DNA from 3 places in the Thioalkalivibrio sp. AKL9 genome. Region 3 is predicted to be linked to each of the others. Evidence: predicted binding sites of a transcription regulator. Region 3 holds the regulator's gene; each other region holds the start of a gene.
The links. Region 3 encodes sigma-54, which starts transcription at its own class of promoters, with help from an activator protein. Its sites were predicted from a motif close to TGGCANGNTNCNTGCTT; they were not measured.

Region 1 (7,566 bases), on a different contig from region 3:
AAGAGTAACGGGTCCGCACGCCCTGCGCACGAAGTCGCACTGTTGGTCCATGCTTTTGGGCACCAAACTATCGGTGACGGGGACCTTTACGTCGCCAGGGCGGCGCTGATCGATTCACGCATTCGCGCTGGCGCCCCATGAGCATCTCCCTAGAAATACGCCAGCAGACCCAGCACCCCGATAACAATCAGATAGATCGCGACGATGTAGTTCAGCAGGCGGGGCCGGATCAGGATCAGGATGCCCGCGACCAGGGACAGGATGGCCATGAGCAGGCCCGGTTCAATATTCAGCGTCATTGGCGATCATTCCTTTCGCTTGTGGGATTCAGGGATACATCAAGGATCCGCAACGGACGCACCGACCGGGCTTCCCCTGGGGCCGAGCTCAAAAGAGCTTCTCTTCCATCTCCAGATAGACCGCGTTGGCGTTGCTGCGGTTGGTCTGTTCGAAGGCCGGCAGGTCTTCGTAGTCACTCCAGTCCATCGCGGAGTAGGCCTCGTCGAAGGAATCCATGTTCTCGACCGCCACGGCCATGTGCTCGCGCAACTTCACCAGGTAGTCGCGGGTGAACCTGACCGCCCGGGCCGCCTGATCGGTCGCCTCGCCATGCCCCGGAATCAGGAACTTCAGGTCCATCTCCATCAGCTCTTCCAGGCGCTTGACCCAGTTCTCCGAATCCAGCGCATCGTCGCCCAGAAACGGAATCCGGCCATCGAACACGATGTCGCCGGCGAACACCACGCCGGTCTCCTCCACCACCATGATGATGTCGTCCGGCGAGTGTGCGGGCCCCGCGTGCACGCACCGGAAGGTCTTCCCGCCGAGACGGATGGTGTACTCGTCCTCGAAGAATTCATCCGGCGGGATGATCTGGGTGTCCTCGTCCACCCACGGGGCCAGCACGCCCCGGCGCTGCTCGAGCCGCGCCACCGCACCGGCGCCTCCCAGATAGTCTCGCGCGCGCGCCTGCCCGATGATCTTGGCATCGGTGTGGTCCGCGAACGCCTGCAGGCCATAGATGTGATCCGCGTGATAATGACCGGCAATCACGTACTTGATCGGCTGGTCGGTCACCTCGCGGATCCGGCGAATCATCTCGAAGCCAAGTGGCGGCGTCCCCAGGGCGTCATATACCACCACGCCCTCGTCGGTCACGACGAACCCCGCATTCGAGGTATGCCCCTCGTTGTCGGGATCCGGAATACCGGAGATCCCGATCATGTACCAGGTGTCCAGACCTTCGACCTCGTGGGCTGTCACATCCACGCTGACCGGCTCGTAGGGATTCTCGGGTACCGACATGGTCAATCCTCTCTTCTCTGGCATTTTGATCGATCCGACCCAGTGCGGCCGGGTTCTGCGGAATTGGACGGAAAAAGGGCGGGAGAATTCCCTGCATTTCCCGATCACTGTCGAGGGATTGTAGCGGAGTCGGGAGCGGGGTTGACGGGATGCCGGGGTCCGGGCGTTTGTGGCTACCGGGGACCGGTCGCCAAGGTCGGCGTCCACAAATCAGCGGGGCGGTGCCGAAACGTTCTGGCCCGAATCGTTGCCATGGCTGGAGGACCAGGATGATTCGGCGGCTGCGCCGCCTCACCCCTTCGGGGCTGCACACGCTGCGCGCGCGCAGTGGTTCGCCGCGCTTCGCCGAACCTTCCAGGTTCGAACCCTGGACACGCTCAAACAAACATAGAGAAGGGCCCCACGAGGGGGCCCTTCTCTATGTTTGGCTGGGGGACCAGGATTACTCGGCGCTATGCGCCTCGCCCTTCGGGCCAGCGCCGCATACGGCGCTGTTCGGCTCGGCTACGCCTCACCGTCGAACCTTGCAGGTTCTCATCCTGAAATCTTCCAGCCATTCATGAAAAAAGGCCCCACAAGGGGGCCTTCTTCCATGAATGGCTGGGGGACCAGGATTCGAACCTGGGTTGGCGGAGTCAGAGTCCGCAGTCCTACCGCTAGACGATCCCCCAGTAAACCGGGTCGGGTGCAGCCCGAAACTCGACGCGAATTTTAGCGCTTCGAGTACTGGGTTGCACGACGGGCCTTGCGCAGGCCGATCTTCTTGCGCTCCACCTCGCGGGCATCGCGGGTCAGGTGACCACCACGACGCAGCGACGGGCGCATGTCTTCGTTGTACTGCACCAGGGCGCGGGCAATGCCCAGACGGATCGCGCCGGCCTGGCCGTTGCCGCCACCGCCTTCAACGGTCGCGATCACGTCGAAGTTGCCGGTCGACTCGGTCGCCTCCAGCGGCTGGCGTACCACCATGCGCGAGGTCTTGCGGCCGAAGAAGTCGTCCAGCGGCTTCTCGTTAACCGTGATGTTGCCCGTGCCGGGACGCAGGAAGACGCGCGCCGAGGCGGTCTTGCGGCGGCCGGTGCCGTAATACTGATTGATAGCCATTCGGATCGATTCCCTTGCTGATTCTGGCGGCTCAGACTTCGAGCGGCTGCGGCTGCTGGGCCGTGTGCCGGTGTTCGGTACCGGCGTAGACCTTGAGCTTCTTGAACATGGCCCGGCCAAGCGGGTTGCGCGGCAGCATGCCTTTGACGGCAAGCTCCAGCACCTTCTCCGGATGACGCTCGATCATCTGGGTGAAGTTGGCTTCCTTGATGCCACCCGGGTAACCGGAATGGTGGAAGTACTTCTTGTCCATGGCCTTGTTGCCGGAGACGCGGATCTTCTCCGCGTTGATCACGACGATGTAGTCGCCGGTATCGACATGCGGCGTGTACACGGGCTTGTGCTTCCCGCGCAGGCGATGTGCGATTTCCGTGGCGAGTCGACCGAGGGTCTTGCCGTCGGCGTCGACGAGAAACCAGTCGCGTTCGACTTCGGCCGGCTTGGCGCTAATGGTACTCATGATGTTCGATGCTCCGAGGTCGGGGCGATTCAGAAAGCGCGCAAGAATAACGCTTCCCTCTGCCCAATTCAAGCTACAGGGACAATTCCCGAGACGCGAAGGCGTCCGCCCTCGGGGGAATCACGGATCAATGTGCAGAACATTCGCGTGCATGCCCCGGACACAAACAAGGGGCCGACCCGAAGGCCGGCCCCTGCAACCCCCCGGGCGCAATGCCCGGGGCGGTTTTGCGCTGCCCGTTACAGCTGGGCTTCAGCGCGCTCCTGGACTTCCTGCATCAACTCGGGGTCGTTCTGCAGGGCCATGGCCACTTCGTTGTATTCCTCGACGCTCATGCCCGAGTCTTCAACCGCGTTGACCATTTCGTCCTGTGCTTCCTGCTGCATGGACTGGGCCTCGGTTTCGTCCTCGGCACTCTGCAGGCGGTCGGCGAAGTCTTCGCGCACTTCCTGCACCGCAACGAAGGCGGTTACGAAAGTGTCGATGTCTTCTTCGCTCAGATCCACCTCGGGGGCTTCCTGCATCGGGGCACCGCCCTGGGCCGCGCCACCCTGGGCACCACCCTGAGGCGGCTGGCCGCCCTGAGCACCGCCACCGGCACCGCCTTCCTGGGCCGGCGGCTGGCCGCCCTGGGCACCGCCCATGTCGCCCCCACCGGCACCACCTTCGGCACCGCCGTACTGGGCAGAGGCGGCTCCACCCACGGCAAACAGGGAGGTCAGGGCCATCGCGAGCATCGTCTTGCGCATATTCATCATGTTGCTCCTTTTCCTTTGGATCGTTCGGATCTCGGGGCGAAGCCGGCGACGACTCAAGGTCGATCGTCCGCCCGCCCGATTTCGTTGCAACCGTGTGAGGAGGAATGGTCCATCACTGCGGTTCCGATTCCTCGATTGCTGTCCCAGGAGGAGCAGGCATCGTGCCAAGATTGGAAAAAGACAAACAAAACACTTTGAAACAGCGACTTATGCTCTCATCATCCCGAAAGGGCCGGGGAACGCCCCAACGGTAAACCGGGTCAGAATGACACATGGGTCAGGTCGACCCGGGTCAGGATGTCACGATGGGTCGGATTCCCCGAGTTTGCGGTACAGCGTCTTGCGGCCGATGCCGAGGATCCGCGCAGCGCGTTGCTTGTTGCCGTCCACATGCTCCAGCACCCGACGAATGTAGTCGCGCTCGCGCTCCTCCAGGGTCGGCCACTGGCCGTCGTCGCCCATCCCCGGTACCGGCGTCGCCCCCTCCGCCCGGTCGCCCGTCGTTCCGCCGGGATCCTCGGCGGGCGCCTCGAATACGCGCTCCGGCAGATCACGGGTCTCGATGACCTCGCCGTCCGCCAGGGTGGCGGCACGCTCCATCAGACTCGCGAGTTCGCGGACGTTCCCCGGGAACGGATACCGCACCAGCGCGCGCAGGGCCTCCGGGCTCAGGCGACGCTCGGGCAGGTCGCGGGCCAGGGCCTGCTGACGCAGGAACTGCAGGGCCAGGCGTTCGATGTCATCGCCACGCTCGCGCAGCGGCGGGATCTCGATACGAAAGGTCTCCAGGCGATAGTAGAGATCCTCACGGAAACGACCGTCGGCAATATGTGCCTGCAGATCCTGATGCGTGGCCGCCACGATACGCACATCGGTCGCGATCTCCTCGTTGGCGCCCACCGGACGCACGCGACCATCCTGCAGAAGACGCAACAGCTTGCTCTGCATGGCCACCGGCATCTCGGCAATCTCGTCCAGGAACAGGGTGCCGCCGTCGGCCTCGGTAAACAGGCCGCGCCGAGCCCCCTTGGCCCCGCTGAACGCACCGGCCACGTGCCCCAGCAACTCCGACTCCAGCAGGGCCTCGGGGATGCCCGCGCAGTTAATCGCCACGAACGGACCACCGGCCCGCTCGCTTTCCGCATGGAGCGCGCGCGCCACCAGTTCCTTGCCGGTCCCGGACTCGCCGGTGATCAGGACACTGCCGTCGGCGGCCGCGATCCGCCGAATCAGGTCGAACAACTGCAGCATGGCCGGACTGCGGCCCTGCATGCCGTGAAAGCCATCGGCCTGCGCAAGGACCTCACGATAGCGACGCACCTCGTCCTTCAAACGCCGCGCCTCGGTCACCCGGTCGGCGGCCAGGCGCAGGTGATCCAGATCCACCGGCTTGGTCAGGAAGTCATCCGCCCCCGCCTTCAGCGCGGCCACTGCCTGGTCGATGGTCCCGAAGCCCGTGAGCATGATGAACCCGGGTGCCGGCACCCGGGCGCGGGCCTCCTGGAGCACCTGGAAGCCATCCGCGCCGGGCAGGCGCAGGTCGCTCACCACCAGACTGAAGGCCTGCTGCGCAAGCACCCGCGCGGCATCCTCGGCACTGGCAACCGCCGTAACCGCGTAGCCGGCCTCGGTCAGCTCCTCGGTCAGCAGCTCGCGATGCCCGCGATCGTCCTCCACGACCAGGACCGACTCCGGGGGCGTTGCGGGGACTTGTGCCTTGCTGCTCATCGAAGCGAATCCTCCTGGGCGCCAGCGGCCACCGGCAGATGCACGACAAAACGGGTCTCCCCCGCGACACTGCGATCCAGCATCACCGTACCCCCGTGGTCCTCCAGCGCCACCTGCGCCACCGCCAGCCCGAGCCCGGTCCCCTCGCCGGTGGGCTTGGTGGTAAAGAAGGGCTCGAACAGGCGTTCGGCTTGCTCATCGTCTATCCCTCGCCCGGCCGTGGGGCCGTCGTCCGCCACCACCAGTTCGACCCGGTCGGACTGGGCGTGCCAGCGGACCCGGACCTCGCGGGCGGCGACCTGCGCGGCATTCTCCAGCAGATTCTCCAGGGCCTGTCCCAAGCGCAGGCGGTCCGCGGCGATGGTCAACCCGGGGCCTTCGAGCCGGAATGCCACCCCGCCGGAGGCATGCCGCTCGCGCACACGCTCGACCAGATCTCCAACCAGCTGCGCGAGATCCAGCGAGCGTTCCTGCAACGGATTGCGCCGGGCAAAGTCCAGCAGCTGGCGCACGATGGTCTCCACCCGCTCCAGCTCGGCCTTCAGCGCCTCCATCTCGGTGCGCGCCGGATCCGCCTCCGGCAGGTGCCGGATGGCGCGCTGCACGCGACCGGCGATAATCCCGAGCGGCGTCCCCAGTTCGTGTGCCACGCCGGCCGCCAGCTGCCCGATCGCCGCCAGCTTCTCCGAGTGCCGCAGCTTCTCCTCCAGCCGTCCCTGCTCAAGGCGTTGCGCCTCCAGTTCGGCCTCGGAGGCCTCGCGACGCTCCATCATGCGGTTCATCGAGACTGCCAGGCCGCGCAGCTCCGCCGGCCCCTGTTCCGGCGCCCGCATTCCACGCTGACCTTCGCCAATCGCGCGCATCGCGGCCATCAACCGAGACACATGCCGCCCCACCGCCCGGTGGTACCCGAACAGCACCACCAGCAGAAACAGCCCGCTAATCCCCAGCATCAGCAACCCACCCTGCCACTGGAGCTGCGCGACGAAGGCCCGGAACGGTGTGACGTCGCGCGTCACCTGCAACAGCCCCACGATGCGACCGGCCGGATCGGACAACGGAAGAAAGAACGAAAAGGTCTCGCGCCCCTGATGTTCGCCGAAAGCCCCGAGACTCCCGGTTTCGCTGATGACCTGCGCCTCGCCACGGCGCTGCAGGGTCGGGCTGGGCGGGCCACTGGCCGCCACCATCCGGCCGTCGGCATCGTAGACATAGACCCCGAACACCTCCTCGATCTGGAACAGGGAGTCCAGTGACTGCTGCACGCCGGCCGCGTCGTCCTGCAGCATCGCACCGGCCACGGGCAGACGGATCGAGCGCGCCACCAGCTCGATATCCTCCTGCATCCGGTTTTCCATCTGGGTCTGAAATTCGTGCAGGCCCAGCGCCACCACCGCGGCCATCAACAGCAACAGGGGCAGCAGCACGAACGACAACACCGCGGTGCGCAGACTGTTCAGGCGTCGAGTCATGAAGGGCGATTCACAGCGTCGTCGAAGGCCACCATGGTAGACACGGCGGCCGGCATGACGCGAATTGCAGGCAAAAAAAAGCGCGGGTCGAAGCCCGCGCCAAGAAAACCACCAAAGGAGGATGGAGGAGTCCACTAACCACTGACAGGGGGGACAGTGATTAGCGTATGCGAATCTTCTAATATGACGATATTCTTGTCAACCGGTGGATGCGCAGGGGGTCGCAAATTCACCGCATCGCCATATCACGTACCCTTGAAGACCTGCATACCCCGTAAGACGCACGCTCGCGGGATCTATTCCCGGGGGCGCGCAATCCAGCCCCAGCCAGCCTTCAAAATTCGAATTCGTTCACGGATCCAGCGCCATGCTTCGCCATCTGAGCCACCCCGTCACCCCGCTTGCCCAGAACGCCACCCTGATCTGGTGCGACATCACCGGGGCCGCGGCCTGGGTCGATCCCGGCGCGGATGCCGCGGCCCTGGAACGGATCGCGCGGGATCAGGGCGTCCACCTGGAAAAGATCCTGCTGACCCATGGCCACCTGGACCACGCGGGCGCAGCCTCCGAACTGGCCAAACGTACCGGCGCGCCGATCATCGGCCCGCACCGCGACGATGCCTTCTGGCTGGATCAGCTCCCGGCGCAGGCGCAGATCTTCGGCTTCTCCGAGGTCCAGCCACTGGTGCCCGATCAGTGGCTGGACGATGGCGACACCATCGAGCTCGGGCAAGCCACG
Region 2 (7,566 bases), on a different contig from region 3:
GCCGGGCGGCGTGCAGCGCGTGTCCACGGCCGTGGTGGTGGACTTCCGCCAGGAGGTCAACGAGGACGGCGAGACCGTGCAGGTGGCGAGGGATGCGGAGGAACTGCAACGCATCGAGGCGCTGGTGCGCGAGGCGGTAGGATTCAATGCCGAACGGGGGGATACGATCAATGTAGTGACCGCCCCGTTCGAGGCACCCATCGAGGCGGTGGCGGCGGACGAAATCGCGTTCTGGGAACAACCCTGGTTCATCGAGGTGGTCAAGATCGTGGCGGCATTGCTGCTGGCTCTGATTATCCTGTTGACGGTGGTGCGTCCGGCGATGAAACATCTGATGAAGCGGCCGGCTCCGCCGCCGCGGCGCGAGGAAGATCGCGAGGCGCTGACCGACGAGTCAGGCGGCAGCGAGACGGGCATGGCAATGGGCCAGGGCGAGGGTTCGGCCGTGGCTGCGCTGACTGGCCCCAAGGGGCCGGACCAGCAGGAGATGGATCTGGAGGCGGTGCGCGAGATGGTCCGCGAGGACCCCAAGCGCGTGGCACAGGTGATGAAGACGTGGTTGGGTGACGATGGCCGCTGACAAGAACGCCAAACAGGAAGGTGCCGAGCGCGCCGCCGTGTTCATGATGAGCCTCGGCGAGGACGCCGCCGCCGAGGTCATGCGCCACATGGGGCCCAAGGAGGTGCAGAAGATTGGCACCGCGATGGCCTCCATGGACCGCATTTCGCGCAGTGACGTGAACGCGGCGCTGCACGAGTTCTCCACTCACGTGCAGGAACAGACGGCGCTGGGGGTGGGTGCCGACGAGTACGTGCGCAGCGTCATGGAGAGCGCGCTGGGTGACAAGGCCTCGGGCCTGATCGACCGCATCCTGCTGGGACGCAATTCCAAGGGGATCGAGGCACTCAAGTGGCTGGACCCGCGGGCGATCGCGGACATGCTGCGCAACGAGCACCCGCAGATCGTGGCGATTGTGCTTTCCCACCTCGACTCCGACCAGGCCTCGGACACCCTGCAGTACCTGCCCGCGCGGGTGCAGTCCGACATCGTGATGCGCATTGCGACCATGGATGGCGTCCAGCCCCAGGCCCTGCAGGAGCTGGACGAGATCCTCGACCGTCAGCTTTCCGGCAATGCCGCGAGCAAGACGTCGATGCTGGGTGGCGTGCGTTCGGCGGCCAACATCATGAACTTGATGGAGGGCTCACGGGAGGCGGAGATCATGGATACGATCAAGGAGTCCGATTCCGATCTGGGTTCGCGGATCGAGGAAGAGATGTTCGTGTTCGAGAACCTGGTGGAGATCGACGACCGCGGTATCCAGACGCTGATGCGCGAGATCCAGACGGAATCGCTGGTGCTTGCCATGAAGGGTGCCGACGACGACATGAAGGACAAGATCTTCCGCAACATGTCCAAGCGCGCGGCCGAGATGCTGCGCGAGGACCTCGAGGCCAAGGGCCCGGTCCGGGTCAGCGAGGTCGAGGGCGCGCAGAAGGAGATCCTGTCCGTGGCCCGCCGGCTTGCGGAGAACGGCGATATCGTGCTGGGTGGCGGTGGTAGCGAGGCGATGTTGTGACCGATGGCCCGGCGGCCAGGCTTTACACCGACGCGGCGGCATCGCTTTGGGAGCCGCCGGAGATTGGTGACAATGGGGTCCATCCCCCGCGTCGCCTGCCGACGGCCGCCGAGATCGAGGAGATCGAGGACGAAGCCCGCAAGAACGGGTTCGAGGGCGGTTATGCCGAGGGGCATGAGCTTGGCAAGAAAGAGGCCGAGAAGGCCACCCGGGCGCGCGAGGACAAGAAACTGCGCGAGACGGTCGCCATGCTGGAATCCGTGGCCGGCGGCCTTGCTGATCCCCTGGCGGATGCCGCGGATGCCCTGGAGCCGGAGTTGTTGGCGCTGGTGACGGCGCTTGCACGCAAGGTCGTCCAGAGCGAGTTGGAGACGCGACCGGAGCAGATCCGGACGGTCCTGGAGGGGGCATTGGCCCAGCTTCCCGGGCGCAACCAGGAGGTTCGGGTGCACTTGAACCCGGAGGACCAGGCGCTGGTGGAGGCCTATGGTGAGCGGGCGGATGCGCGCATCACCTGGGTCCCGGACGCGGGCCTGGCGCGCGGCGGTTGTCGCCTCGAATCGGGCGCGGCGAGCGTCGACGCAAGTCTCGAGCGGCGTTTGCAGCACGCGGTGGAAGCCCTCTGGGATGGCGAGTATCCGGAGATGGACAGCGCACCCGACGAGGAACATCACCAGTCCGCCACTTCCATGGACAGCGCGGCCCCGGAGGATTCATGAGTACCCCGATCGACGAGGTGCGCCGGAAGGGCCGGGAGCGGCTGAATAGCGGCTTGCTGGATCGTCTGCAGCAGTCACGCGGGCGGGTCGAGCGGGTCAACCCACCGCAGTCGGAGGGTCACCTGTCGCGCCTGACCGGCCTGACGCTGGAGGCGGAAGGCCTGCGCTTGCCCATTGGAGGGCGCGCGCTGATCCACGGCGAGAACGGAGACACGGTGCCGGCCGAGGTCGTCGGTTTCCAGAATGAACGCACGTTCCTGATGCCCGAGGAGATCGCGGCGGGCCTGACCCCCGGCGCGCGCATCGAACCGCTGGACAACCAGCGTCAGATTCCGGTCGGGGAGGGGTTGCTGGGCCGCGTGATCGATGCCAACGGGCAGCCGCTGGACGGAAAAGGCCCGATCCGTACCCATGATTTTGGGCTGTTGGCCGGGCGGCCGATCAACCCCCTGCAACGCGCACCGGTCCGTGAGCCGCTGGATGTGGGGATCCGGGCAATCAATGGTCTGCTGTCGGTGGGTCGTGGTCAGCGCCTCGGTCTGTTCGCCGGATCCGGGGTCGGCAAGAGTGTGCTGCTGGGGATGATGACGCGCAACACGACGGCGGACGTGATCGTGGTCGGACTGATCGGCGAGCGCGGTCGGGAAGTGAACGAGTTCATCCACGAGATTCTCGACGAGGAATCGCGCACGCGCACGGTGGTGGTCGCGGTGCCGGCCGACCAGTCGCCGCTGCTGCGCCAGCACGGGGCCTGGGTGGCCACTGCGGTGGCGGAGCATTTCCGCGACCAGGGCCTGCACGTGCTGTTGCTGATGGACTCCCTGACCCGCTTTGCCCAGGGCGCCCGCGAGATCGCGATGGCGATCGGCGAGCCGCCGGCCTCCAAGGGGTATGCGGCATCGGTATTTGCGCGCCTGCCGCAACTGGTGGAGCGCGCTGGCAACGGCGACGTAGGGGGCGGCTCGATTACCGCCTTCTATACCGTGCTCGCCGAGGGCGATGATCAGAACGATCCGATCGTGGACGCCGCGCGCGCGATCCTGGACGGCCATGTCGTGCTGTCGCGCGAGGTGGCAGAGACCGGGCGCTACCCGGCGATCGATGTCGGTGCATCGGTCTCGCGCGTGATGTCTTCGCTGATCTCGCCGGAACACGAGCGGGCGGCGCGACGCTTCCGCGGCCTCTCCGCCACCTATATGCAGAACCGCGATCTGATCGCGGTCGGGGCCTATCGCAAGGGGGCCGACCCGCATCTGGACGAGGCAGTGGCGATGCACGAGCGCCTCGAGGCGTATCTGGCGCAGGGTCGCGAAGAGGCCGTCGGCTTTGACCGGGCGCGGGATGACCTGCTGGCGCTGGTGGGCGGGGCGGTATGAACCCGAAGCGCCTGGAACGACTGTTGCGCCTGCGCCGGATCGAGGAGAGCGAGGCCACCCGCCAGTTGGGTGAACGTCTGCAGCAACTGGATGGCATTGCCGGTCAGCGCGATCGCCTGGAAACCTATCAGCGCGAGTATCTGCAGGCGACCCTTCCGGATGACGCCAACGCCCTCAAGTGGTTGGCGGGCATGCGCGACCAGTTGCGCTCGGCGCTGGAGCAACAGGACCTGCGCATTCAGGCGGCGGAGTCGCAGGTGGAGACCGCGCGCCAGGAGTGGCTGGAGCGCCACCGCAACAGCCTGTCGCTGGAAAAGCTGCTGCAACGCCGGAAGGCCGAGACGGCGCAACACGGCGCCCGGCGCCAGCAGACCGAACAGGATTTGTGGGCCACGCGGCAGGCTCATGCGCGCGAGGAAGCGTCGCGTTGGCAAGGTTCTTGAATGGACCGTGACTATCGATTAGGGCAAGGGCCCGGGGATTCGAGGATTCGGAGATGATCGCGACACAGAACACCGGTCAGGGCATGCTGCCGCTGCTGCAATTGCTGGGCGGCGAGGCATCGCTGCAGGACTTGGACGGCCTGAAGGGGCTGAAAGGGAAGGACGGCGAGGGGTTCCTCGCGGTTCTGGAGCCGCAGATGGAGGCCTTGCTGGCGAACCTGGGCGTGCCCGGGGACGAGCTGGAAGGGCTCGATCTGGAAGCCATGCTGGCGCGGTTGCAGGATCTACTCGACGGGCAGGGTTTCGCCGCGGGCGACGAGGCGGGTGGCAAGGGCTTGCCGGTCGCCAGCCTGATGGCGGGAGTGCACGAACCGGGGCGCATGGACGCCGCCCGTGGGGAGGCGGGCGTCTCTGGCCGCGGGGGTGCCGAGGGCCAGGCGTTGCCGGTCAAGCCCCTGCCTGCAGCTGTCATGCGCCTGTTTGTCGAGGCCAGCCAGGCGGCGGGCGGGCGCGATGGCCTGGCCGCATTGAAGCCCGAACTGCTGGGCGCGCAGGGCGGGCTGTCGCGGGATGGCGTGCTTGATGTCCTCGCGCAGTGGATGACCCAGGGCGGGGACGAGTCGCGTCGGGGGCGTACCGATCCCCTGGGGGGCGTCCTGCCGGCTGTCGCCGGTGGCCAGGCCGAGGGGGCGGACGCTGCACGCGCGTTGCCGCGACTGGACCTGACCCGGCTCCTGCAGCAGCCCAATGGGGCCCGCGAGCTGGCCGATCAGGTGCGCATGCTCGCCCAGGCACAGGGTGGGCGAACCGAGCTCAAGCTGCATCCCCCGCAGCTGGGCAGTCTGGATATTCGGGTGCTGGTCGAGGGTGACCGCACAAGCATCCAGTTCATCAGCGCCAATCCGGTGACCCGCGAGGTGCTGGAGGCGGCCATGCCGCGCTTGCGCGACAGCCTCGCCGAGAGCGGGCTGATGCTCGAGGACGCGACCGTCTCCGACCAGGCGGCCGAGGAGCAGGCCGAGCAGGATGAGCGCCAGGCCGCCGCCGGGACTGCTTCGGAGCTGGACGAGACCGAAGACCACGAGAATGGGGGCAGCACGCTCTCGATGCTGAACCGGCGCCTGGATCTGTTTGCCTGAGTCGAGCCCGGCGCGGGCTTGGTCTTGCGCTATCCGATGGGCGGCCGGCGGTATCCGTGACCTGCCCCATCGGGCCCCTTTCTCTGTCGTAGCGATCTTCCATGAGTGCCGCCAAGAATCCGTCTTTCCTGCGCGGAGGGCGGCCGATTCTTGACGTTATCGGCCGTGCCTTTCCCCGAAGTGTCCTTCCGCCCCCTCCAGTATTCGCTTCTAACTATCGGATAATGCGATAGAAAGCCAATGCTGGCATCTGCCTTGCTAAGGTCTTTGCCGAGAGCAAATCCTCGGTTTACCGGACAGCGAGTGCGACATGGCGGATAAAGAAGTCAATCTGGACGACGACGAAGGCGGCGCCCCCAAGAAGGGCGGCATGGGCAAGCTGATTCTGCTGTTGCTGATCGTGATCCTGCTGGTGGGTGGTGGTGCCGCTGCGGCCTGGTTCTTCCTGGTTGCGGGCGACGATGACGCCGAACAGGTCGAGGAAGGCCCGCCCGAGCGCTTCTACACCAGCCTGGAGCCGATGACTGTCAACATCGAAGCGCCGGGCCGCATCCGGTATCTGCGTGCCGAGGTGAGCCTGGTGACCCACGAGGCGCCGGTGATCGAGGCGTTCGAGCGGCATATGCCGGCGATCCGCAACGACATCCTGGGCATCCTGGCGGAACAGCGTTACGAGGATCTGAATACGCGTGATGGCAAGGAATCGCTGGCGGAGGAGCTGAAGGAAGCAATCCGCGAGATTCTGCGCTCGCGGGATGCGCCAGACGCGGTCGAGGCCGTGTTGTTCAACGAACTGGTGATGCAGTAGGAGCCCCGTTATGGCGCAGACGGATATCCTCAGCCAGGACGAGATCGATGCCCTCCTGCATGGTGTGGACGAGGGCGACGTCGAGACCGAAGACCCGTATCCGAGTGACGGTGAGGCGCGGGAATTCAACTTTGCCACGCAGGATCGCATCGTCCGTGGGCGCATGCCCACGCTGGAGATGATCAACGAGCGCTTTGCGCGTCAGCTCCGGGTCCGTCTGTTCAATGTACTGCGCCGCTCGGCCGAGATCTCGGTGGTCGGCACCCGTATCACCAAGTTCTCCGAGTACATGCACTCGCTGTTTGTCCCCACCAGCCTGAATCTGGTGCGGGCGCATCCGCTGCATGGCACCGGCTTGTTCGTGTTCGATCCCAAGCTGGTGTTCATCCTGGTCGACAACTTTTTCGGTGGCGACGGACGCTACTACACCCGCATCGAGGGACGAGACTTCACCCCGATGGAGATGAAGGTCGTCCACGGCGTGCTGGAGGGGGCCTTCGAGGATATGCAGAAGGCCTGGCAGCCGGTGATGGAGCTCAAGTTCGAGTTCCTGAACTCCGAGGTCAACCCACAGTTCGCGAACATCGTCTCGCCGACCGAAATCGTGGTTATCAGCGAGTTCCACATCGAGCTCGACGGGGGCGGCGGCAATCTGCACGTGACCCTGCCGTACTCGATGATCGAGCCGATCCGCGAACAGCTGGATACCGGGATCCAGTCGGATCGCTCCGATGTGGACCAGCGCTGGATGCACGCGCTGCAGGAGGAGATCCAGACCGCCGAGGTCGAGATCAGCTCCATGCTGGCGGAGACCGAGGTCACCGTGCGCGAGCTGCTGGATATCCAGCCGGGCGACATCATCCCGGTGGACCTCCCCGAGAAGATCACCTTGCAGGTCGAAGACATCCCGATGTTCCGCGGGAAGTTCGGCGTATCCAATGGCATGAATGCGATCCAGGTTTCGGAACGCATTATCAAACGATAGAGGGCGCAGCATGGCTGACACCGACGATCCCAAACAGGACACCCCGGCCGTGGATGAAGATACCGCGGGCGCTGAAACCATGGCCGACACCGAAGGCGGCAGCGATGACCAGGCGCTGGCGGATGAGTGGGCGGCGGCCCTGGCCGAGCAGAAGGATGACGACGGCGAAGACGCGGCTGATCCCGATGAGTTGCTGAACGCCGCGCAAGGCGGGGCTGCTGCGGGGGGAGGTGATGACGCGACCGCAGCGAAGCAGACGCCGAAGTCCGAGAAAAAGGAGCGCAAGCACCAGCCCGATTCGTCCGCGGAGGCCCTGCAGCCCGAACAACTCTCGGGGGTGGTGCAGGGCGACGGCGAGGAGATGAATCTGGAGATGGTGCTGGACGTTCCAGTGACGATCGCCATGGAGATCGGCCGCACGCGGATCCCGATCCGCAACCTGCTGCAGCTGAACCAGGGCTCGGTGGTGGAACTGGACCGTCTGGCCGGGGAGCCGCTGGACGTGCTGGTGAATGG
Region 3 (7,566 bases):
TGGTGGAGCACCATGCGCCAGCTTTCCCCATCATGGCGGTAGCCATTGGTCGCCAGCATGACGCCGCGCCGTTCACCCTGGACATACAGGTTTTCGCGCAGTACGTGGAGGACGAGGTCTTCGCCCGGGATGGCCGTCACCTGGGTCCGGTGTACGACCACCCCGCGCATCCCCGGCAGGATGTCGTCCCAGCTTTCCAGGATGATGTCCGTTCCCTGCAGGCGCTCGCCACCTGGGTGGATGCAGACACACTCGGCACTGTCGTGCCAGGTTTCGCGCATGCCTTGTGCATCGCCTGCCTGAAAGGCCGCGTAAAAGGCGGCTTCGGCGGATTCGGGAGAAGGGAACGTGGCCATACCGGTCGGGGCCTCCTGAGACAGAGGGGGTATTGTCGCAGGAGCATCCGCGGATGACGAATGTGCGAGATGACGTAATGGGCGCGACCCGCCAGAATGGCGCGCATTCATCACGGGAGCCCGTATGGCACGTATCCTCGCGACTGGCATTGTCACGCTCGACCACACCCTCGATGTTGCAGCCTTCCCGGCCGAGGACGACGAGGTCCGGGCGCTCGCCAGCACCACCCAGCCCGGAGGCAACGCGACCAACACGGCAACGATCCTGGCGCAGTTCGGCCACCGCCCGGGCCTGGCCGCGGTCATCGCCGAGGGTGCGGCCGGGGATGCCTTGAGCGCGTCCCTGGAGGGGCACGGACTGGATGTTTGTCACTGCGTACGCCGGCCCGGAGCGACGCCGACCTCCCATATTCTTCGCTCCAGGGCGACGGGAAGTCGCACCATCGTCCATCATCGCGACCTGCCCGAACTCGGGGTGGAGGATCTCGCGGGCGTACCCTGGCCGGAATATGACTGGCTGCACTTCGAGGGGCGTAACCCGGAGGCCCTTGCGTCCATCCTGCGCGCGGTGCGCGAGAGCATCTTTGACCAGCCGGTGTCGCTGGAGCTGGAGAAGCCCCGGCCAGGGCTCGACGCATGCATGGACTATGCCGATGTCCTGATGCTCTCGCGCGACTGGGCCGCGAGCGTGGCGGGCACTCCCGAGGCTGCGCTGCAGCAGCTTTCCGAGCGCTTTCCTGATCGCATCCTGACCGTGACCGCCGGGGGCGAAGGGGCCTGGATGGCCGTGCGGGGCGCGATCCACCATTGTGAAGCGACGCCCGGACTGCGGGTGGTCGACAGCGTGGGGGCAGGGGATACCTTCAATGCCGGGTTGATCCACGCGCTGGTCTCCGGGGAGCCCCCGGAGCAGACTTTGACGGCCGCTGTGCGCCTGGCGGAGCGCAAGCTCGAGCAGGTCGGCCTGGACGGGCTGGGCAACGCGGCCTCCGACCCGGGAGCGTGGCCCGGATAGCCCCCGCAGGGGGATGGTGGTTGTTGACCGGTGCGGGCGGGACTCGGAGGTTCAGGCCTCTTCGCCGAAACGATCGGCAACCAACTCTGCGAGTGCATCCAGCGCCTCCGGCGCATCCTTGCCTTCGGCCTCGATGGTGATCTCGCTGCCCTGGGCGGCGGCCAGCATCATCACGCCCATGATGCTCTTGCCATTCACCTCCTGCTGGTTGCGGGAGACGGAGACGTCCGCGGCGAACTTGCTGGCCAGGCTGACGAACTTGGCCGCGGCGCGCGCGTGCATCCCCAGGCGATTAACGATGGGGACTACGCGCTGCGGCATCGCTGCACTCCTGATCGCAGAGGAGAATCCCGTCATGGCCGCCCGAAAGGGCCTTGTTGACCAGTTCGGTCAGGGGGAGGTGTTGATAGTTAAGCACGCGGATCAGCATCGGCAGGTTGGCGCCGGCGATCACGCGGGCATTTGCACCCCGGGCGACGCGAATCGCCACGTTGGAAGGCGTGGAGCCAAACATGTCGGTCAGAACGAGCACCCCCGAGCCGCTGTCGAGGGTCGCCAGGCGCTTGCGGGCGCGGGCCAGGACCTCGTCGGGGTCGTCGTTCTGGGACATCGCCATGGACTCGCAGTCCTCGGGCAGGCCCCCGAGCATGCTCTGCGCGGTCTGCAGCAGGGTATCGCCCAGGTTTTGATGCGTGATCAGAATGAGACCAACGCCCATGGATCTGCTCCGATTGCGGGTTCCAGAAGGCCCTCGTCCCGCGTCCAGTGGTTACTGTTTCCCCAGCTCGCGGTGACGGGTGCTAACAGTAACATGTTCCCGATCCCGCCACGCCTCCGCAAGCCGCTCCACCAGATACACCGAGCGGTGTTGCCCGCCGGTACAGCCGATGGAGACGGTTACGTAGCTGCGGTGATCGTCCAGCAGGCGCGGCAGCCACTGCGACAGGAAGCCCTGGATGCTGTCGAACATGGCCGCGACCTCCGCGTGCCGCTCAAGGAACTCGCACACGGGCGGGTCGCGACCGGTCAGGGCGGCCAGATCGCTTTCGTAGTGCGGATTGGGCAAGCAGCGCACGTCGAACACGAAGTCGGAATCCAGAGGCGCGCCGTGTTTGAAGCCGAAAGACTGAAACTGCAGGGATAGCTCGTGTTCTCCGCGCTCGCCTATGCGGTCGCGCAGGGTGCGGGCCAGATCGTGCATCGACAGGCGCGAGGTGTCGACCGTCAGGTCGGCCTCCGCCGCCACATGGCCCAGCCACTCGCGCTCGCGGTCGATGGCCTCGACCAGTGGCACGCCGTCGCGCGCCAGCGGGTGGCGTCGGCGGGTCAGATGGTAGCGCCGCAGCAGCACCTCGCTGGCCGCCTGCAGGAACAGGACCTCCACCTGCACCCCGTCCGCCCGTAGTTGCGCCAGGAGAACGGAGAACCCTTCCAGGGCCTCCAGGCCGCTGCGTACATCCACGCCCACGGCCAGATGGCGGTCGGTCTCGGTGTCGTAGTGGCCCTGCCGGACCTGGTTGATCAGGTCCGGCAGCAGCGGCAGCGGGAGGTTGTCGACGCAGAAGTAGCCGGCATCCTCCAGGGTGTGCAGGGCCACGGTCTTGCCGGACCCGGACAGGCCACTGACGATTAGCAGGCGCATGGCCGATTCAGCCCTCCGGGTCCGGGTTGGGGACCGTATTGGCGGGCACCGCGCGATGGTAGGGCGGCTCCTCCGTCTCGCCGCTCATCTGGCGGCGCTGGCGTGCGCGCAGGTCGTCGCCAGCGATATAGCCCTGCATGTGCAGCATGTGGTTGCGCACGGCCGCCTCGATCATCACTGCGATGTTGCGCCCCGGCGCGATCGGCAGGCTGATCAAGGGGACGCGCAGGCCGAGGATATCGATCTCGCCGCGGCGCCCGTTCAGCCGGTCATCGGGGACCGGCGAGGGTTCGCCATGATCGCGCAGGTCGATGATCAGGCGCAGGTACTTGCCGCCCTTGATCGCGGAATCGCCGTACATGGCGCGGATGTTAAGCACCCCAAGACCGCGCACCTCGAGCAGGTCCTGGAGCAGGGCCGGGCAGTGGCCGCGCACGATGTCGGGCGCAATGCGCGCGAATTCGGGGGCATCGTCGGCGATCAGGCGATGCCCGCGCGAGATCAGTTCCAGTGCGACCTCGCTCTTGCCGACGCTGGAGGCGCCGCTGATCAGCACCCCGATCCCGAGGATCTCCATGAACACGCCGTGGCGCACCTCGAAATGGGCCAGGCGCTGCTGCAGGAAATAGCGCAGCAGCGAGATGATCTCGTGACTGCTGGTGCTGGAGCACAGGATCAGCGGCAGCGCCTCCTGCGGGGCGTCGGGCATCTCCGAGAACGGACAGGTGTCCTCGGCGAAGATCACCGCGGTGGTCCCGGTGCGGGCCATCTCCAGGATCAGGTCGTTGCACTGGGTGGCGCTGAGGCTGGAGATGTAGCGGGCCTCGAAGTCGCCGATGATCTGGATGCGGTTGGGCCGGATCAGGTTGAGATGGCCGGCCAGTGGCAGGTCGTCCCCGTCGTCGCCGACCAGCTTGCGGTCGGGTGCTGCATGTTCGCCGTGCACGAAGCGAAGATCCAGGCGGTTTCCCATGGCCTGGATCAGGCTCTCCACGTTGATGTCGCGGGCGATCCCGCCTTCTCCCAGCGCCTCGTTCATGGCAGACGCTGCGCGCCGGAATCGCGGCTGGAGGCGGGTTCCACGGGCTTAGTCCTCGCTGAAGCGGCGCACGAGTTCCTGTTCCAGGGCCGCCGCGTCCCCGGCCCGGCGCAGCGCTCCGATGGTGTCTGGCTGCGACAGGCCGCGGGCGAGCTGGGCCAGCAGGTCGAGGTGGTCGCCGGTGGCGGCCTCCGGGACCAGCAGTGCGATCAGGATATCGACCGGCTCGTGATCCATGGCGTCGAAGTCGACGCCCTTTTCCAGGCGCAGCACGGCCACGCGCGGCGCCTCGAGATCGGCCAGGCGGCCATGGGGAATCGCAACCCCATGGCCGAGACCGGTGGATCCGAGTTTTTCGCGTGCGGACAGGGCCTCGAAGATCGCGTTGCTCCCCGGTCCCGTGCCGTCACCTCCGCCGGCGAGGAGGTCCGCCAGGGCCTCCAGGGCCCGTTTCTGGCTGGAGCACTCGGGTTGCAGGCCAATGCGCTCGGGGGTGATCAACTCGGCAATCGTCATGGATCAGGAGGCCTGCTCGCGGTTGCGCTGGGCACCTTCGGCGCGGTGGTGGTCCTTGACCTTTTCCTTGTGCTTGATCAGCTGACGGTCGACTTTGTCGATCAGCGCGTCGATCGCGGCATACATGTCCTCGTGAGAGGCCTCGGCGTGGATGTGATTGCCGCTGACCTGGAGATTCGCTTCGGCCTGGTTGTGCTGATTCCGGGTCTTCTCGTGGGTCAGCACGACGTGGACGTCGATGACCTTGTCGAAGTGGCGCTCCAGCTTCGCGAACTTCTCGTTGACGTAGTCGCGCAGGGCGTCGGTGATGTCCACGTGGTGGCCGGTCAGGTTGATCTGCATGGTCAGGACTCCTTGGTTACTTGCTGCCGGTGGGCATCGAGGCCATCTGCCGGCGTTCGCTGGATGAAGGGATGTGCATCGCCTCGCGGTACTTGGCCACGGTGCGGCGCGCTACGTTGATGCCCCGGTCCGACAGGACCTGGGCGAGCCGGGCATCGCTGAGCGGCTTGTTCGGGGGTTCGTCGCCAATCAATTCGCGAATCATGGCACGGATGGCGGTGGCGGAACACTCGCCGCCATCGTTCGTGCCGACATGGCTGGAGAAGAAATACTTGAACTCGAAGACCCCGCGCGGGGTGTGCATGTATTTCTGCGTGGTAACCCGCGAGATGGTCGATTCGTGCATCTCCAGGGTCTCGGCAATGTCGCGCAGGATCAATGGCTGCATCGCGACGTCGCCATGCTCGAGAAAGCCCTGCTGGCGGTGGACGATCGCCTCGGCGACCCGCAGCAGGGTGTCGTTGCGGCTGTGCAGGCTCTTCAGGAACCAGCGTGCCTCCTGCAGCTGATCGCGCATAAAGGCGCTGTCGCGGGCATCCGAGACCTGGCGCACCATGCCGGCGTAGAGGTCGTTGATGCGGATGCGCGGTGCGATCTCCGGATTCAGCTCCACGCGCCAGCCCTCGGCGCTATGGCGCACGTAGACATCCGGGACCACGTATTCCGAGGTGGCGGAGCTGATCTGTGCGCCGGGGCGCGGGTTCAGGGTGCGGATCAGATCCAGTGCGCGGGCCAGTTCGTCCGGGTCGCGTACGCCGGACTGGCGCTGCAGGGCCTTGTAGTCGCGCTTGCCCAGGCTGTCCATGCCGTGTTCCAGGATCGCCCGTGCGGCCTCGCGGGCCGGGGCGTCCGGGGCCAGTTCGCGTAGCTGGATCTCCAGGCACTCCCGCAGGTTCCGCGCGCCGACCCCCAGCGGGTCGCACTGCTGAATCCAGTGGAGCACTGCCTCGACCTCGTCGACGCCGACGGTTTCATCCTCGCCTCGGCTGATGGTCTCGGCCAGGGTTTCCAGGTCACCCTCGAGATAGCCGTCGGGGCTGATGGCGTCGATCAGGGCCGCCCCGATGCGCTGGTCGCGGGGTGTCAGATGGCTCAGGTGCAGCTGCCACAGCAGGTGATCCTGCAGGCCCTCACCGTCGTCGTCGCTGGTGTTTTCCAGCGGGTCGCGGTCATCCACGCCCTTGTTGGGCGTCGGGGCCGGCTCGTAGATGTCGTCCCAGCGGCTGTCGGTCGTCAGTTCCTCGGGGATCACGTCGTCGCTGGTAGTGGTGGCCTCCATGCGATCGCCTTCCACCAGCTCGCCGTCCTGGTTCAGGCGCTCGGTGTCGGCCTCGGCATCTTCGTCCTCGACCTGTTCGAGCATGGGGTTGCTCTCCAGCGCCTGCTGGATCTCCACCTGGAGCTCGAGCGTGGACAGCTGCAACAGGCGGATCGCCTGCTGCAGTTGCGGGGTCATGGTCAGCGTCTGACCCAGCTGCAGATTCAGGCCGGGTTTCAGCATCGGGTATGCGGGGCGAGGGTGGGCATTGATGGAATCTTAAAGCCTGCCTTGTGGTTTGTGCACCGACCGGGCCGCATATGGGGCGCTTTCACAGGCGGAAGTTCTCGCCGAGATAGACCCGGCGCACCTGGGGATCGGCCAGCAGCTCGTCCGGTGTACCGGCGGCGAGCAGGCGTCCCTCGCTCAGAATATAGGCCCTGTGGCAGATGCCGAGGGTCTCGCGCACGTTGTGATCGGAGATCAGTACGCCGATGCCGCGCTGGGCGAGATGCCGAATCACGTCCTGGATGTCGCCCACCGAGATCGGGTCCACCCCGGCGAAGGGCTCGTCCAGACAGATGAAGCGCGGATCCCCGGCGAGGGCGCGGGCGATCTCGGCCCGGCGCCGTTCCCCACCGGACAGCGCGATGCCCGGGCTGTGGCGCACGGTCTCGAGCTGGAACTCCTCGATCAGCGCATCGCCAATGCGCCGGCGCTCGTGGCGATCGAGTCCGGGGCGCAGCTCGAGCACGGCCTGGAGGTTGTCCCACACGCTCAGGCGGCGAAAGATCGAGGCCTCCTGCGGCAGGTAGCCGAGGCCGGCGCGCGCGCGCACATGGATGGGGGCGCGGGTGATATCGCGTTCGCCCAGGGTGATGCGTCCGGTATTGGGGCGGATCAGCCCGACCAGGCTGTAGAAGCAGGTGGTCTTGCCGGCCCCGTTCGGGCCCAGCAGGCCGACCACCTCGCCGGGCGCGAGGTCGACGTCCACCTGGTCCAGCACAGTGCGCTGGCCGTAGCGCTTGGTCAGCTCGCGTCCGATCAGGCGGTCGTTGGTTTGTGCCGGTGTGGCGGATGGGCTGGGGGCGGTGGCGTTCATTCGTCGTCGCGCGGCTGGATGGTGATGCGCACGCGCTCGCTGTCGCCTTCGCCGCGTTCGGCCTCGATCACGTCGGTCGTCAGGTCGTAGGTGATGCGCTTGCCGCGCGCCTCCTCGCTGGTGGTGATCACATGGGCCTGGTCGGTGAGGATCATGCGGTCTTCGTTCAGCAGGTAGTCGATGCGCAGGGCGGTGGCAATGCGCATCTCTCCGGTTTCCGGATCGGGTGATTCCAGGCGTGCCGGCTCGCCGTGGGCCTCCATTTCGTAGGGGCGGCGATCGCGGGTGCGCACGTA

Region 1: a site for sigma-54 is predicted at 3,778-3,794, ahead of D573_RS0107530 (DUF4168 domain-containing protein). Genes of this name have one in related genera too.
Region 2: a site for sigma-54 is predicted at 5,502-5,518, ahead of fliL (flagellar basal body-associated protein FliL). Genes of this name have one in related genera too.

What each region holds. Positions count from the first base shown of each region.
Region 1 covers NZ_KB905108.1:148,755-156,320, forward strand. The annotation lists gene D573_RS14185 (DUF3096 domain-containing protein) at 150-299, opposite strand; gene D573_RS0107510 (MBL fold metallo-hydrolase) at 388-1,305, opposite strand; RNA gene D573_RS14190 (RtT sRNA) at 1,731-1,866, opposite strand; tRNA gene D573_RS0107515 (tRNA-Gln) at 1,903-1,976, opposite strand; gene rpsI (30S ribosomal protein S9) at 2,017-2,409, opposite strand; gene rplM (50S ribosomal protein L13) at 2,441-2,869, opposite strand; gene D573_RS0107530 (DUF4168 domain-containing protein) at 3,109-3,624, opposite strand; gene D573_RS0107535 (sigma-54 dependent transcriptional regulator) at 3,928-5,355, opposite strand; gene D573_RS0107540 (ATP-binding protein) at 5,352-6,827, opposite strand; gene D573_RS0107545 (MBL fold metallo-hydrolase) at 7,195-7,566, shown strand, end outside.
Region 2 covers NZ_KB905104.1:160,850-168,415, reverse strand. The annotation lists gene fliF (flagellar basal-body MS-ring/collar protein FliF) at 1-580, shown strand, start outside; gene fliG (flagellar motor switch protein FliG) at 570-1,580, shown strand; gene D573_RS0102955 (FliH/SctL family protein) at 1,577-2,299, shown strand; gene D573_RS0102950 (FliI/YscN family ATPase) at 2,296-3,675, shown strand; gene D573_RS0102945 (flagellar export protein FliJ) at 3,672-4,118, shown strand; gene D573_RS0102940 (flagellar hook-length control protein FliK) at 4,172-5,257, shown strand; gene fliL (flagellar basal body-associated protein FliL) at 5,568-6,065, shown strand; gene fliM (flagellar motor switch protein FliM) at 6,076-7,050, shown strand; gene fliN (flagellar motor switch protein FliN) at 7,061-7,566, shown strand, end outside.
Region 3 covers NZ_KB905105.1:47,466-55,031, reverse strand. The annotation lists gene D573_RS0104190 (nuclear transport factor 2 family protein) at 1-356, opposite strand, end outside; gene D573_RS0104185 (PfkB family carbohydrate kinase) at 481-1,371, shown strand; gene D573_RS0104180 (HPr family phosphocarrier protein) at 1,423-1,692, opposite strand; gene D573_RS0104175 (PTS sugar transporter subunit IIA) at 1,664-2,089, opposite strand; gene rapZ (RNase adapter RapZ) at 2,141-3,013, opposite strand; gene hprK (HPr(Ser) kinase/phosphatase) at 3,021-4,052, opposite strand; gene D573_RS0104160 (PTS sugar transporter subunit IIA) at 4,101-4,568, opposite strand; gene hpf (ribosome hibernation-promoting factor, HPF/YfiA family) at 4,572-4,910, opposite strand; gene D573_RS0104150 (RNA polymerase factor sigma-54) at 4,927-6,411, opposite strand; gene lptB (LPS export ABC transporter ATP-binding protein) at 6,500-7,270, opposite strand; gene lptA (lipopolysaccharide transport periplasmic protein LptA) at 7,267-7,566, opposite strand, start outside.